3 regions of the Halomonas sp. 18071143 genome follow, and region 2 is predicted to be linked to each of the others. Evidence: predicted binding sites of a transcription regulator. Region 2 holds the regulator's gene; each other region holds the start of a gene.
The links. The regulator FNR, encoded in region 2, switches genes on or off when oxygen is low (the NO sensors DNR and NnrR bind a similar motif). The targets are predictions, from matches to a motif close to TTGATNTANATCAA.
Positions count from the first base shown of each region.

Region 1: napE (periplasmic nitrate reductase, NapE protein) is a predicted target of FNR. The motif match lies at 1,941-1,954, and genes of this name have one in related genera.
Region 3: KVY02_RS09190 (cytochrome-c peroxidase) is a predicted target of FNR. The motif match lies at 3,276-3,289, and genes of this name have one in related genera.

Region 1 covers NZ_CP078120.1:3,740,431-3,744,900, forward strand. The annotation lists gene napA (nitrate reductase catalytic subunit NapA) at 1-787, opposite strand, end outside; gene KVY02_RS17565 (chaperone NapD) at 784-1,071, opposite strand; gene napF (ferredoxin-type protein NapF) at 1,064-1,579, opposite strand; gene napE (periplasmic nitrate reductase, NapE protein) at 1,668-1,850, opposite strand; gene KVY02_RS17580 (DUF72 domain-containing protein) at 2,035-2,889, shown strand; gene KVY02_RS17585 (sodium-dependent transporter) at 3,043-4,386, shown strand.
Region 2 covers NZ_CP078120.1:681,062-685,531, reverse strand. The annotation lists gene hemN (oxygen-independent coproporphyrinogen III oxidase) at 1-1,353, shown strand, start outside; gene fnr (fumarate/nitrate reduction transcriptional regulator Fnr) at 1,414-2,166, shown strand; gene ttcA (tRNA 2-thiocytidine(32) synthetase TtcA) at 2,153-3,064, opposite strand; gene KVY02_RS03295 (DNA polymerase III subunit epsilon) at 3,168-3,782, opposite strand; gene KVY02_RS03290 (DUF294 nucleotidyltransferase-like domain-containing protein) at 3,809-4,470, opposite strand, start outside.
Region 3 covers NZ_CP078120.1:1,970,174-1,974,643, forward strand. The annotation lists rRNA gene KVY02_RS09170 (23S ribosomal RNA) at 1-807, opposite strand, end outside; tRNA gene KVY02_RS09175 (tRNA-Ala) at 1,053-1,128, opposite strand; tRNA gene KVY02_RS09180 (tRNA-Ile) at 1,234-1,310, opposite strand; rRNA gene KVY02_RS09185 (16S ribosomal RNA) at 1,430-2,961, opposite strand; gene KVY02_RS09190 (cytochrome-c peroxidase) at 3,379-4,362, shown strand; gene KVY02_RS09195 (adenosine deaminase) at 4,403-4,470, opposite strand, start outside.

The sequences.
Region 1 (4,470 bases), 800 kb from region 2:
GCGACATGACCATGGGTATATCGGCCAACTCAAAGCTGCGATGCTCGAAGGTCGACAGCACGGCGACCTTTGTGTCTGGGAAGGAAAGCCGCCGGTCGGTAACGCGGGTCCAGAGCACCGGGTGCATTTCGGCCATGTTAGAGCCCCACAGCACAAAGGCATCCGCGTGTTCGATATCGTCATACACGCCCATGGGCTCATCCGAGCCGAAAGTGCGCATAAAACCATACACCGCTGAGGCCATACAGTGGCGGGCGTTGGGGTCGATATTGTTCGAGCGCAGCCCGGCTTTAAATAGCTTGCTGGCCGCGTAGCCTTCCCAGATCGTCCACTGGCCAGAGCCAAACAGCGCGACGCTCTCTGGGCCATGTTCACGAATGGCGCTGGTGATTTTTTCCGCCATAAGGTCGAGCGCTTCATCCCAGGAGACCGGCTCGAAATCGCCATCTTTCGCGTATTGGCCGTTTCGCTTACGCAGCAGCGGCTGGGTTAAGCGATCCTCTCCGTAAAGAATTTTGGAAAGAAAGTAGCCTTTAACGCAGTTAAGTCCCCGGTTAACTTCGGACTGGTTGTCGCCGTGGGTCGCCACGATTTGGCCTTCATAGGTGCCTACCATGACGCTGCAGCCGGTGCCGCAAAAGCGGCACGGGGCTTTATCCCACTGCAGGCGGTTCATATCCGCATGGGTAATGAGATTGCTGGCACCTGCGGGAATCGACATCCCTGCCGTGGCAGCAGCCACCGCCGCGGCATTCGCCTTTACAAATTCTCGGCGTGTTAGTTTCATTGTTCCCCCTCCTGTACGTGCGGCTCATCTGCAGCCTGGGCATCGACAACTTCGTGATAAACAAACGCAGCGTCAATAACGCCAGGCTGCTCGCGTACGTGATCCATTAAAGCCAATAGCTGTTGTTCGTCGGTATGTTCAGCGACCACCACAAGCTTTCCGGCCGCGTCTTCGCCCCTTACTTCCCCAACGGTATTTTGGGTAATCCACGCCGTCGTCTGTGTCAGCGCGTCGGGCCGCACATGAACGATAAAGCTAATAATGTGCAGCAGTTGATCAGACATAAGCGGTATCTTTTTCTTTTGTTAATAGTGAAATCGCCTGATTAGGGCAGGCGGAGTAGCAGGCACCGCAGCCGGTGCAGCTTTCTAGATGAATATCGGGTTGCGGCGGCCGGCCACCGGGTTTCAGCGGAAAGCGGATTGCGCTCCATTCACAGGCGTCCTGGCAGCTTTGGCAATGAATGCCGGCCAGTGCCAAGCAGTGCGGCTGCACTTCGGCGTGCCAAGGAAAGGCTTCGCTAATGCTATCGGCTGGCTGTATCGCCTGTAGCTCGCATACCGTGGCGCAATCACCACACAGCGAGCAGCCCTCTTGGGCAAAGCTAAGTTCAGGGTAGCCACCGCCACCGCGGCTCAAAATGCCTTCCGGGCACGCATCAATACAGGCGTTGCAGCCGGTGCACAGGTCGAGAAAGGAAGCTCTGCTCCAGGGCGGCCGACGCACATCATCACGCCCTGACAAGCGGCGAAAAAGATTGCGCCGATTATTATTGTTATCCGTGCGCGTCATGAGCATTCCTGCGTTAAAAGAATGTTAACCACTTTATTTAGCAGCGGTTAACACCTTTAAAGTGATCAGATAGAAGCTTGTGACACTGCTATAGCGGCGGGCCAGGGGGGCCTGCAAACATTTGATACATCCACACCAAAAAGCCATAGCCCCCCACCACCGCTACGGCCAAAATGGGAAAGAGCAACACGACAATAAACAGAAAAAGCCCTCGTTCTTGACGCTTGAGGGGCGCTTCCTCTTCTATTATTGGATGAGATTTTTTTGACATAGATAACTCCACAGGGGAAGAACACACCGCTGTAGATGTGTATTAAAATAGTTATATTTAGAGCGTAGCAACTAAGCCCTGATTTGTCACTTGATCTAGATCAATTTTTCCAAGTTCGTCACTATATCGTTTGGTACTAGGACTTAATACCCACGAAGGCCTTCCTTATGCAGATTCACCCCTCATGACGCTTCCGCTTTATGTTGGCCTGCCCATGTGGGCCAATCAGGATTGGCAAGGCAGCCTCTATCCTCGCCAGGCCAAAACCGAGCTGCTCAGCGACTATGCGGCGGTGTTTTCCAGCGTCGAGGGCAACACGACGTTTTACAGTGGCACGCCCAAATCGGAGGTCATCGACGCCTGGGCGCGCCAGGCGCCGCCGCATTTTCGCTTCTGCTTCAAGCTGCCAGGCCACATTACCCACGACCAGCGCCTGACCCAGCCTGGGGATGCCTGGGCGTTTCTGGACGCGCTGACGCCCCTGCACGACCGGCTAGGCCCTACCATGGTGCAGCTACCCAGAGATTTTGGCCCCGCCGAGCTCCCCCGGTTGGAAGCCCTGCTCGCCCAGTGGCCAGCGCATTTGCCCTGTGCGGTAGAGGTTCGCCACCCTGTTTTTTTCCACAAGGGTGACGCAGAGAGGGCCTTGAACCGCCTGTTGATAACTTATTCGGTCAACCGAGTCATGCTGGATGTGCGCCCGGTATTCTCTACGCCGCACGAGGGGCACGCTGGACTGGCCCACGCCCAGCAGGAGAAGCCGAAACTCCCGCTACACGTGCTTTCCACTGGTCAGCAGCCCATCATTCGCTTCATTGGACATATTGACAAAGCGATCAACACACGCTACTTCACGCCCTGGATAGAGCAGCTCAGCCTGTGGATAAAACAGGGGAAAACCCCTTTTTTATTTGTGCATACCGCAGACAACCGTGAGTCTCCCCAAATGGCTCGCCACCTCTATCGCCTGGTGCAGGCCAGGGCTGCTTTGGCGGACTTGGCACCTTTCGCCGATGAAAAGCAGAGCCAGCTGTTTTAAGCCGCCTTTTTAGGCTGGCTCACTGGCAAGCCTACCCTTGATCGGATAAATTGCGCGTTCTTTCGGAAAAGCACGCTGGCAATCTCTTTTTTCCGAACATCGGCGCAATCTGCCGATATCGACCCATTACAATTGAACTGAAACAGGTGATTTATGGCAAAACTTGCGCATGCACAGTGGTCATCTCGTATGGGCTTTGTGCTGGCCGCGGCGGGCTCCGCCGTTGGCCTGGGCAATATCTGGCGCTTCTCGTACATGGTGGGCGACAGCGGTGGCGCCGCTTTCGTTCTGGTCTATTTGGCCTGTGTGGCACTGGTCGGCCTGCCCATTCTGGTCGCCGAGTGGATGATTGGCCGTCGCGGTCAGAAGAACCCCATCAATACCATGGCCGAACTGGCCGCCAATCATGGCCGCTCGAAAGCGTGGGCACTGGTCGGCGTCAGCGGCGTCCTGGCTGCCTTTCTGATTCTCTCGTTCTACAGCGTCATCGGCGGCTGGTCGTTGAACTATACGCTGGGTTCGGTGCTCGGCAGCTTCAATGACCAGGACGCTGACAGCATTGGCGCCATCTTCAGCGGCATGTTGGGCAGCCCTACCGCCCTGCTGCTGTGGCATACGGCCTTCATGGTGTTGGTCGTTGGGATCGTGGCACGCGGGGTCACCAAAGGCCTGGAAAGCGCTGCTCGCACCCTGATGCCTGCCCTGGTGGTCCTGATGCTGGTGCTGGTGGGTTACGGCATGACCAGCGGCTACTTTGGTGAGGCCCTGAGCTTCATGTTCAGCCCCGATTGGGATGCGCTGGATGGCGGTGTCGTACTGGCGGCCATGGGCCAGGCGTTCTTCACGCTGTCGCTGGGCATGGGGATCATGATGGCCTACGGCTCGTACCTGGGCGAAGACGTCAACCTGATCAGCACCGCGCGAACGGTCATCCTGCTGGATACCGCCATCGCCCTGCTTGCGGGCCTGGCCATCTTCCCCATCGTCTTTGCCAACGGCCTGAGTGCTGGCGAAGGCCCCGGCCTGATCTTTGTCACCCTGCCCCTGGCGTTTGGCAACATGACCGGCGGCACCATTCTGGGCCTGATGTTCTTCCTGCTGCTGACCTTTGCCGCCCTGACGTCGGCCATTTCACTGCTGGAACCGGTGGTGGAAACTCTGGAAGAGCGCACGTCGATGCCACGCATCGTGGCCACATTGGTGAGCGGAGTGGCGGTATGGGCACTGGGTGTCGCGGCGCTGCTGTCGTTCAACGTATGGGCAGACGTGCTGTTCTTTGGGCTGAACATCTTCGACCTGCTGGATACCTTCACCAGCAAGATCCTGCTGCCATTGACCGGCTTGGGCGCGATCGTATTCTTCGCCTTCTGCCTGGATAAAGAAGAAGCGCGCAAGGAACTGAGGCTGGATGTCTACGACTACAGCCTGTGGAACCTGCTGGCCAAATACGTCGCCCCCATCGGGGTCACGGTGGTTTTCCTGGCAGGCCTGTTCTAACTCGCCGCTGGGTCGGCAAGCTTACCCAATAGAGAGGGCGTTACCGTGGCGTAACGCTTTCTCGCCTTCCTTCACCAGCCTCTT
Region 2 (4,470 bases):
CTGCTGCGCCGTTACGACACCAGCGGCCCACGCTATACGTCCTACCCTACGGCACTCTCCTTTGACGCAGACATCGGTGCCGACGACGTCACTGAAGCCCTGGCGCGCAGCAATGCCAGCCAACGGCCGCTCTCCCTGTACGTGCACGTGCCCTTTTGCCGCAAGATCTGCTTTTACTGCGCCTGCAACAAGATCGCCACCAAGAACACCCAGCTGGCCGAACCCTACCTATCGCGCCTCGATCGTGAAATGGTGCTGACCTCGCGCCATCTGGATACTCGGCGGCCCGTGCAGCAGCTGCACTGGGGCGGTGGCACCCCAACGTTCCTGACCCTGGCGCAAATGAGCGACCTGGTAGACAGGTTGGACGCGAGGTTTGGGCTCTCCAACGCTCCTGACCGCGATTACGCCATCGAGATCGACCCCCGTGAAGCAGATGTCTTTACCCTGCGCCACCTGCAGTCGCTGGGTTTCAATCGCCTCAGCCTGGGCGTCCAGGACCTGAACCCTAGGGTACAGGCGGCCATCAACCGCGTGCAGCCCAAGGTCATGACCGAAACCCTGATGGACGAAGCACATCGGCTGGGCTTTCGCTCCCTCAATCTGGATCTGATTTACGGGCTACCGTTTCAGACCGAGCAGAGCTTTGCCGACACGCTTGGCCAGGTCATCGACCTCAACCCGGCCCGCTTGTCGGTGTTCAATTACGCCCACATGCCCAGCCGCTTTGCCCCCCAGCGGCGCATCAGCGAGACAGACCTGCCCAGCGCCGACGAGAAGCTGGCGATCCTGCGCACCACCATCGAGATGCTCACTCAGGCAGGCTATGTGCATATCGGCATGGACCACTTTGCCCGCCCGGACGACAGCCTCGCCCAGGCCCAGCGCCAAGGCACTCTGCAGCGTAACTTCCAGGGCTACTCCAGCCACGCCCAGTGCGACCTGATTGGCTTGGGCGTTTCGGCCATTTCCCGTATCGATGATCTGTATGCCCAGAACCCCACCCAGCTGGCCGCGTATGAAGCGGCATTGGATGAAGGTCGGCTGGCAACCGTCAAAGGAGTACGTTTAAATAAGGACGACCTAATGCGGAGAGACGTCATCGAGCGCCTGATGTGCGATATGGAAATTGACCTGGCCAGCGTTGGCCAACGTTGGCACATCGACGCGCCTGCCTACTTCGCCAGCACGCTGGAGCGCCTGCAGCCCGCCGAGCGGGATGGCCTGCTGCAGCGCGAAGGGAACCGCCTGCGGGCGACGCCGACCGGGCGGCTGCTGATTCGCCACTTGGCCATGGCGTTCGATGCGCGCCTGCCGGGGCAACCCTCCCAGCGTTACTCGAAGATCGTATAAACGGCACCTTGAGACATCCACCCCCTGACCCTATGATGGCTAATGAAAAGGGAGAACAACATGCCATATCCTGCCAGCCAACGACGTTCACTGCTGCAAGAGGCGCGCTGCCAGACCTGCAGCCTCAGCTCGCTGTGCCTACCGCTCGCCCTGGAGCTGGAGGATATGAGCCAGTTCGACGCCATCATCCGCCGCCGCGCACCGCTCAAGAAGGGCGAACCGCTGTTTCGCCAGGGCGATGCGTTCACCAGCGTCTATGCGGTACGTTCCGGCAGCCTGAAACAGGTGACCAGCGAAGGCAACGGCAACGATCAGTTGACCAACTTCTATCTGCCCAGCGAGCTGGTGGGGTTGGATGGTATCGATGAAGAGCAGTATCCCGGCAGCGTGATCGCCCTGGAAACCACCACGGTGTGCGAGATTCCTTTCGACCGCCTGGACACACTATCGGAAGAGCTCCCGGAGCTGCGCGGCCAGCTTTACCGCAGCATGAGCAAAGAGCTGCGTGATGATCGGCGCATGATGCGCCTGCTATCGCGCAAGACCGCCGACCAGCGGCTGGCCAGCTTCCTGATTACCCTCTCTGATCGCTTCCGGCGACGCGGCTACTCGCCCTACAGCTTCCGGCTCTCCATGTCTCGCGCCGACATGGGGAACTACCTGGGGCTGGCCGTCGAAACCGTCAGCCGTATCCTGAGCCGCTTTCAGCAACAGAACGTGGTGGCCGTCTCGGGCCGAGAGGTCAATATTCTCGACCTGCAGCGGCTCATCACCCTGGCCGAAGAAGAGGAGCAGGCGATCAGCTCACGTTGAACGCCTGAATGCGCCCTTCCATCAGCGCCGCCTGTTTGGCTTCCAGCCCGACGAAGTCGAACAGCGCCCGGTCGGCCAACTGGGAAGGCGCTACATTGGTGACGGCCTTGAACATGCTCTCCAGCCGCCCCGGGTGCTTCTTGTCCCATTCGGCCAGCATGTCCTTGACGATCTGACGCTGCATATTGGGCTGCGACCCGCACAGGTTGCAGGGAATGATCGGAAACTCCATCAGCCGTGAGAATTCGGCAATGTCCGCCTCCTTGCAGTAGGCCAAGGGGCGGATCACGATGTTCTTGCCGTCGTCGGACAGCAGCTTGGGCGGCATGGCCTTCAGGGTTCCGCCAAAGAACATGTTGAGAAACAGCGTCTCGAGGATATCTTCCCGGTGGTGGCCCAGGGCAATCTTGTTGGCGCCGATCTCCTCGGCAAACCCGTAGAGCGACCCGCGACGCAGTCGCGAGCAGAGCGCGCAGGTGGTCTTGCCTTCCGGGGTTTTCTCCTTCACCACCGAATAGGTATCCCGCTCCAGAATGTGGTACTCCACACCCAGCTGATCCAGGTAACGGGGCAGCACGTGCTCGGGAAAGCCCGGCTGTTTCTGGTCGAGGTTGACCGCCACCAGGGAAAAGTTGACCGGCGCATTGCGCTGCAGATTGCGCAGGATTTCCAGCATGGTGTAGCTGTCCTTGCCACCCGACAGGCATACCATGACCCGATCACCCTCATCGATCATGTTGTAATCGATGATGGCGTTGCCCACTTCACGACGAAGACGCTTCTGCAACTTGTTGAATTCGCGCTTCTGTTTGGCATCCTGAAGTTCAGGCTGCTGTTCAGACGCCGCATTGGTGGCACGCGTCGCCGAGGAGGGGTCGAAAAAGTCAGGTGATAACATGGTCGTTGTACTGCCGATGGGTGAAGGAGCAGCGGCTATTCTACAAGACTCGCAGGCGCGACCCAATACAAACCCATCGTCGACCTCTGGCCAGCGCGTCGGCTCACACCGTGAAAAGGCGTTCACTCTGCAAGCGCTGATAGAGCAGCGCCGCCGCCGTGGCCTCGCTTTGTACCGAGGGCCAGGCCAGCGGCAGAGACCAGCATGACAGCGCTTCGTTGATGCTCGGGCCGACCTCTGCCTGGGGATGCAAGCGGCGTAGCTGACGAGCGTGCAGCCTGGCCAGATCGACCTGAGCATTGGGTAGCCCAAACCCCAGCGTGGCTTTGAACATCCGGCCAAGCGGCGCCAGCAGGGCATCCAACTGCCACCCCACCACGGGCCGGTTACCGATGAACCCCGCCAGCACTTCGATCCGAGTTCCCGAGTCAACTGACGAAGCAGGTGCATCGTCTCGCTCCTGACGATGAGGCATGTGTTCGCCTTTCATGGTCAGCGTGTCGCTCCAGGCATGGCTGGTCAACACCCGGCGCGGCGTCAATACGACAGCGGCCACGCGCAGCTCGCCCGGGCGAGCCTGGCTTTCACGACACGCCAACGCCACTGCTTCTTCGCCCATATAAGGCTGGAACAGCCAGCCATGCGGCGTGTCCGCGAACCGCCGTCGATCGCTTTCACGCTGCACCAGGGTTCTCAGTGAGCCGCTCAAGAGACCCACGTGCCTATCCAATAGCCGCATTCCACTCACGAATACTCCAGATGATAACGATGGGACAGCCGCTGCTTGAAGTCCTTGACGATGTGCAGCGCTTCGCGTAGTAGGTCACGCTCCAGCGATGAAAGCTCCTGGACCACGACTCGGTTGGTGCGTTTGCCGGTATCGGCATCGCGGGCGCCCGCGCTTTTCAGCTCCTGCAACTGCTGCTTCAGACGCAGCTCGGTAAACAGCGCCAGCGCCTCACCCAGGTCGTCGGCAAAGCGGCGGTCCAGACGGCCATCGGCGGCCAGCGCATCGAGCCGATCCAGCGTAGAGGTCGCCTTGATGCGCCGCTCCAGCGCCATGGTGCGCACCCCATGAACAATCGGAAAAATGCCGCCTTTCTTGATATCGATGCCGTGCTGGGGCTTTTTCAGCGAACCAAACAGCGTCAACGGCGTCGAGAAACGCAGCGCTGCGCGGGCGAAATAGGAGAGCAGCAGCTCATCATGGGAACAGCGCGCAAACAGCGCCTCACGCACACGGTCCAGCAGCGCGGGGTTGCCCGCGACGCCGTGGGCATCCAGCAAAATGGCCAGCTTCATCAGACTGTCGCCATCCCGGGCCGACACCCACCTGGCGATGTTCGACTCCCACGTCGACACCGTTCCCACCCACTCAGGGTTACACACCATGATGTTGCCAGGGC
Region 3 (4,470 bases), 1.3 Mb from region 2:
GAGGAGAACCAGCTATCTCCGAGCTTGATTAGCCTTTCACTCCGATCCACAAGTCATCCAAATCTTTTTCAACAGATCCTGGTTCGGGCCTCCAGTTGATGTTACTCAACCTTCACCCTGCTCATGGATAGATCGCTCGGTTTCGGGTCTATATCCAGCGACTGTGTCGCCCAGTTAAGACTCGGTTTCCCTACGGCTCCCCTATACGGTTAACCTCGCCACTGAATATAAGTCGCTGACCCATTATACAAAAGGTACGCAGTCACCCAACAAGTGGGCTCCTACTGCTTGTACGCACACGGTTTCAGGATCTATTTCACTCCCCTCTCCGGGGTTCTTTTCGCCTTTCCCTCACGGTACTGGTTCACTATCGGTCAGCCAGGAGTATTTAGCCTTGGAGGATGGTCCCCCCGTCTTCAGTCAAGGTTTCTCGTGCCCCGACCTACTCGATTTCACGTGATCAGATTTTCGACTACGGGGCTATCACCCGCTATGGCCAGACTTCCCAGTCTGTTCGTCTAATCCGTCACACGCTTAAGGGCTGGTCCCCGTTCGCTCGCCGCTACTAGGGGAATCTCGGTTGATTTCTTTTCCTCAGGGTACTTAGATGTTTCAGTTCCCCTGGTTCGCCTCCTGCCCCTATGTATTCAGGACAGGATACTCATCTTGTGATGAGTGGGTTTCCCCATTCAGAGATGTCCGGGTCACAGGTCGTTTGCCACCTCACCGAACCTTATCGCAGGCTACCACGTCTTTCATCGCCTCTGGCTGCCTAGGCATCCACCGTGTGCGCTTCATTGCTTGACCCTATAACCCGAAGGAGTCTGGGGTTCGCAATGATAACGATTGCCGGATACGCTTGAGACGTATCACAATACAATTTACGTAAGAACGTTTTAAGAAACGTTCTTGTCAGCATGATATACATTGTTAAAGAGCGACTGTTCTATGAACAGTGATAAGACAACGCGATGCGTTCTGGCTTATCAATGGTCACAAAACCAACAAACGGTACGAGAAGCACAGGAGGTATTACCTAGTACGACGCGATATGGTGGAGCCAAGCGGGATCGAACCGCTGACCTCCTGCGTGCAAGGCAGGCGCTCTCCCAGCTGAGCTATGGCCCCATTAATAGATGGCTTTTCCGGGTAATTTTATTCAGAACAAGGCATTTTATGGCGAAGCATAGCCTTCTATGCGAGTCATAAAATAACGCAGTGCTGGATAAAATTTGGTGGGTCTGGGCAGATTTGAACTGCCGACCTCACCCTTATCAGGGGTGCGCTCTAACCAACTGAGCTACAGACCCGGTCATTTCGCCGTATGCTTGAGCTCAACACCCAAACAAAGCGGAAATAGCTACCGTTTGCTCTACTATCTGATCAGGTAATTCATTGTGAGCGCTTGTCGCGAGGGGAAGACATCGTTTAAGGAGGTGATCCAGCCGCAGGTTCCCCTACGGCTACCTTGTTACGACTTCACCCCAGTCATGAACCACACCGTGGTGATCGCCCTCTTGCGTTAGGCTAACCACTTCTGGTGCAGTCCACTCCCATGGTGTGACGGGCGGTGTGTACAAGGCCCGGGAACGTATTCACCGTGGCATTCTGATCCACGATTACTAGCGATTCCGACTTCACGGAGTCGAGTTGCAGACTCCGATCCGGACTGAGATCGGCTTTTCGGGATTGGCTCACTCTCGCGAGTTGGCAACCCTTTGTACCGACCATTGTAGCACGTGTGTAGCCCTACTCGTAAGGGCCATGATGACTTGACGTCGTCCCCACCTTCCTCCGGTTTGTCACCGGCAGTCTCCTTAGAGTTCCCGCCTTTACGCGCTGGCAAATAAGGACAAGGGTTGCGCTCGTTACGGGACTTAACCCAACATTTCACAACACGAGCTGACGACAGCCATGCAGCACCTGTCTCTGCGTTCCCGAAGGCACCAAGTGATCTCTCACAAGTTCGCAGGATGTCAAGAGTAGGTAAGGTTCTTCGCGTTGCATCGAATTAAACCACATGCTCCACCGCTTGTGCGGGCCCCGTCAATTCATTTGAGTTTTAACCTTGCGGCCGTACTCCCCAGGCGGTCGACTTATCGCGTTAACTTCGCCACAAAGTGCGCTAGGCACCCAACGGCTGGTCGACATCGTTTACGGCGTGGACTACCAGGGTATCTAATCCTGTTTGCTACCCACGCTTTCGCACCTCAGTGTCAGTGTCAGTCCAGAAGGCCGCCTTCGCCACTGGTATTCCTCCCGATCTCTACGCATTTCACCGCTACACCGGGAATTCTACCTTCCTCTCCTGCACTCTAGCTTGACAGTTCCGGATGCCGTTCCCAGGTTGAGCCCGGGGCTTTCACAACCGGCTTATCAAGCCACCTACGCGCGCTTTACGCCCAGTAATTCCGATTAACGCTCGCACCCTCCGTATTACCGCGGCTGCTGGCACGGAGTTAGCCGGTGCTTCTTCTGTGAGTGATGTCTTTCCTGATGGGTATTAACCACCAGGCGTTCTTCCTCACTGAAAGTGCTTTACAACCCGAGGGCCTTCTTCACACACGCGGCATGGCTGGATCAGGGTTCCCCCCATTGTCCAATATTCCCCACTGCTGCCTCCCGTAGGAGTTCGGGCCGTGTCTCAGTCCCGATGTGGCTGATCATCCTCTCAGACCAGCTACGGATCGTCGCCTTGGTGAGCCTTTACCTCACCAACCAGCTAATCCGACATAGGCTCATCCGATAGCGGGAGCCGAAGCCCCCTTTCTCCCGTAGGACGTATGCGGTATTAGCCTGGGTTTCCCCAGGTTATCCCCCACTATCGGGCAGATTCCTATGCATTACTCACCCGTCCGCCGCTCGTCAGCGGGTAGCAAGCTACCCCTGTTACCGCTCGACTTGCATGTGTTAGGCCTGCCGCCAGCGTTCAATCTGAGCCATGATCAAACTCTTCAGTTTAAGATCAATGCGATCCTTACTCGCCATCTCAGGACTAGCCGAAGACAACAAAAGCGGATCAAACTTGGCTCAAGGTTCAAACGAATTCACTGCGATACTCCGAAGAGTATCTTCGTGTTCGCCTGCCTTGATATTAGGTGATGATTCACCCTCATCGGCAAGCGCCCACATGAATTACCTGATCAAATTGTTAAAGAGCCTTCGTTCGGCGTTGCCGTTCGATGTGGGGCATATTCTACCCAATTCCTTTTGATCGTCAAGCTTTTTTCTCGTTCAGCTTTCAAACAATCCATTAATCACCAATGGCCGGAAAGTTGACCTGAGGCAAGCCCTGCCCTTCCCCGCTTTTTTAGACTTGTTGGAGCACCGCTGAAAAGAACGGTGCGCACCAGACCGGTCAAATAGGAGGGGGAAACCATGACGACATCACGTATTGCCATCGGGCTTGCGAGCGTCGCACTCTTAAGCACGACGTCACTGTGGGCAGATGACGAACTCGGTAGCTACCGCGACAGGTTCGAACCGCTGCCCCACTTACCACCGTTACCTGCCCACAATTCGCAAACCGATGAAAAGGTAATGCTGGGCAACATGCTGTTTTTCGAGCCCAGGATCTCCGCCAGTGGAGTCATCAGCTGTGCCACTTGCCATAACCCGGCGCTCGGCTGGTCGGACCGCATCCCCAGAGCTGTGGGCCATAACGGTCAGGTTGGCGAACGCAACACACCCACCGTACTCAACAGTGGTTTCCTGGGATCGCAGTTCTGGGATGGACGGGAGCCGGATTTGGAAGGCCAAGCACTGGGGCCTATCGAAGCCGATGTCGAGATGGCCATGCAGCTGGAACACGCCCTGGACAGGCTGGCAGAGTTCGAGCTCTACCAGGAGCGCTTCACGGAAGCGTACCCCGACCAGGATGACCCCATCAATGCCGAGAACCTGGCCAAGGCACTGGCCGCCTTCCAGAGAACGCTCAACACACCCAACTCACCTTTTGATCGGTATTTACGCGGTGATATGGACGCCATCAGCGATCAGGCAAAAGAGGGCATGGTGGCTTTCGTGGATAATGGCTGCATCGCCTGCCATCGCGGCGCCAACTTTACCGACAGCCAGTTCCACGCCATTCAGGTGCCGGGGTCGAAAGATTTGGGTCGCTACGTGGTGACCGGCGAGGAAAGAGACAAGTACCGCTTCCGCACCCCCACCTTGCGCAATGTCGGCGTCACTTACCCGTACATGAACAATGGCGCCACCGAAACGCTCGAAGAAGCCGTGGCCATTATGGGCCAGGAAATGCTGGGACGTGAGTTTGACGAACCCACCATTGATAACATCACGGCATTTCTGCACTCCCTGACAGGTGAAATGCCCGATTTCGAGGTGCCCGCTCTACCCTGATGCACTATGCCGCCGCCCATAGGGGCGGCGGCAGGCTATATCAGGCTGCCTCCAGGCGCTTCAGCAGTTCGGCGCGTCGCGCGTCGCTGACGAAGGCTTCTTCCATGG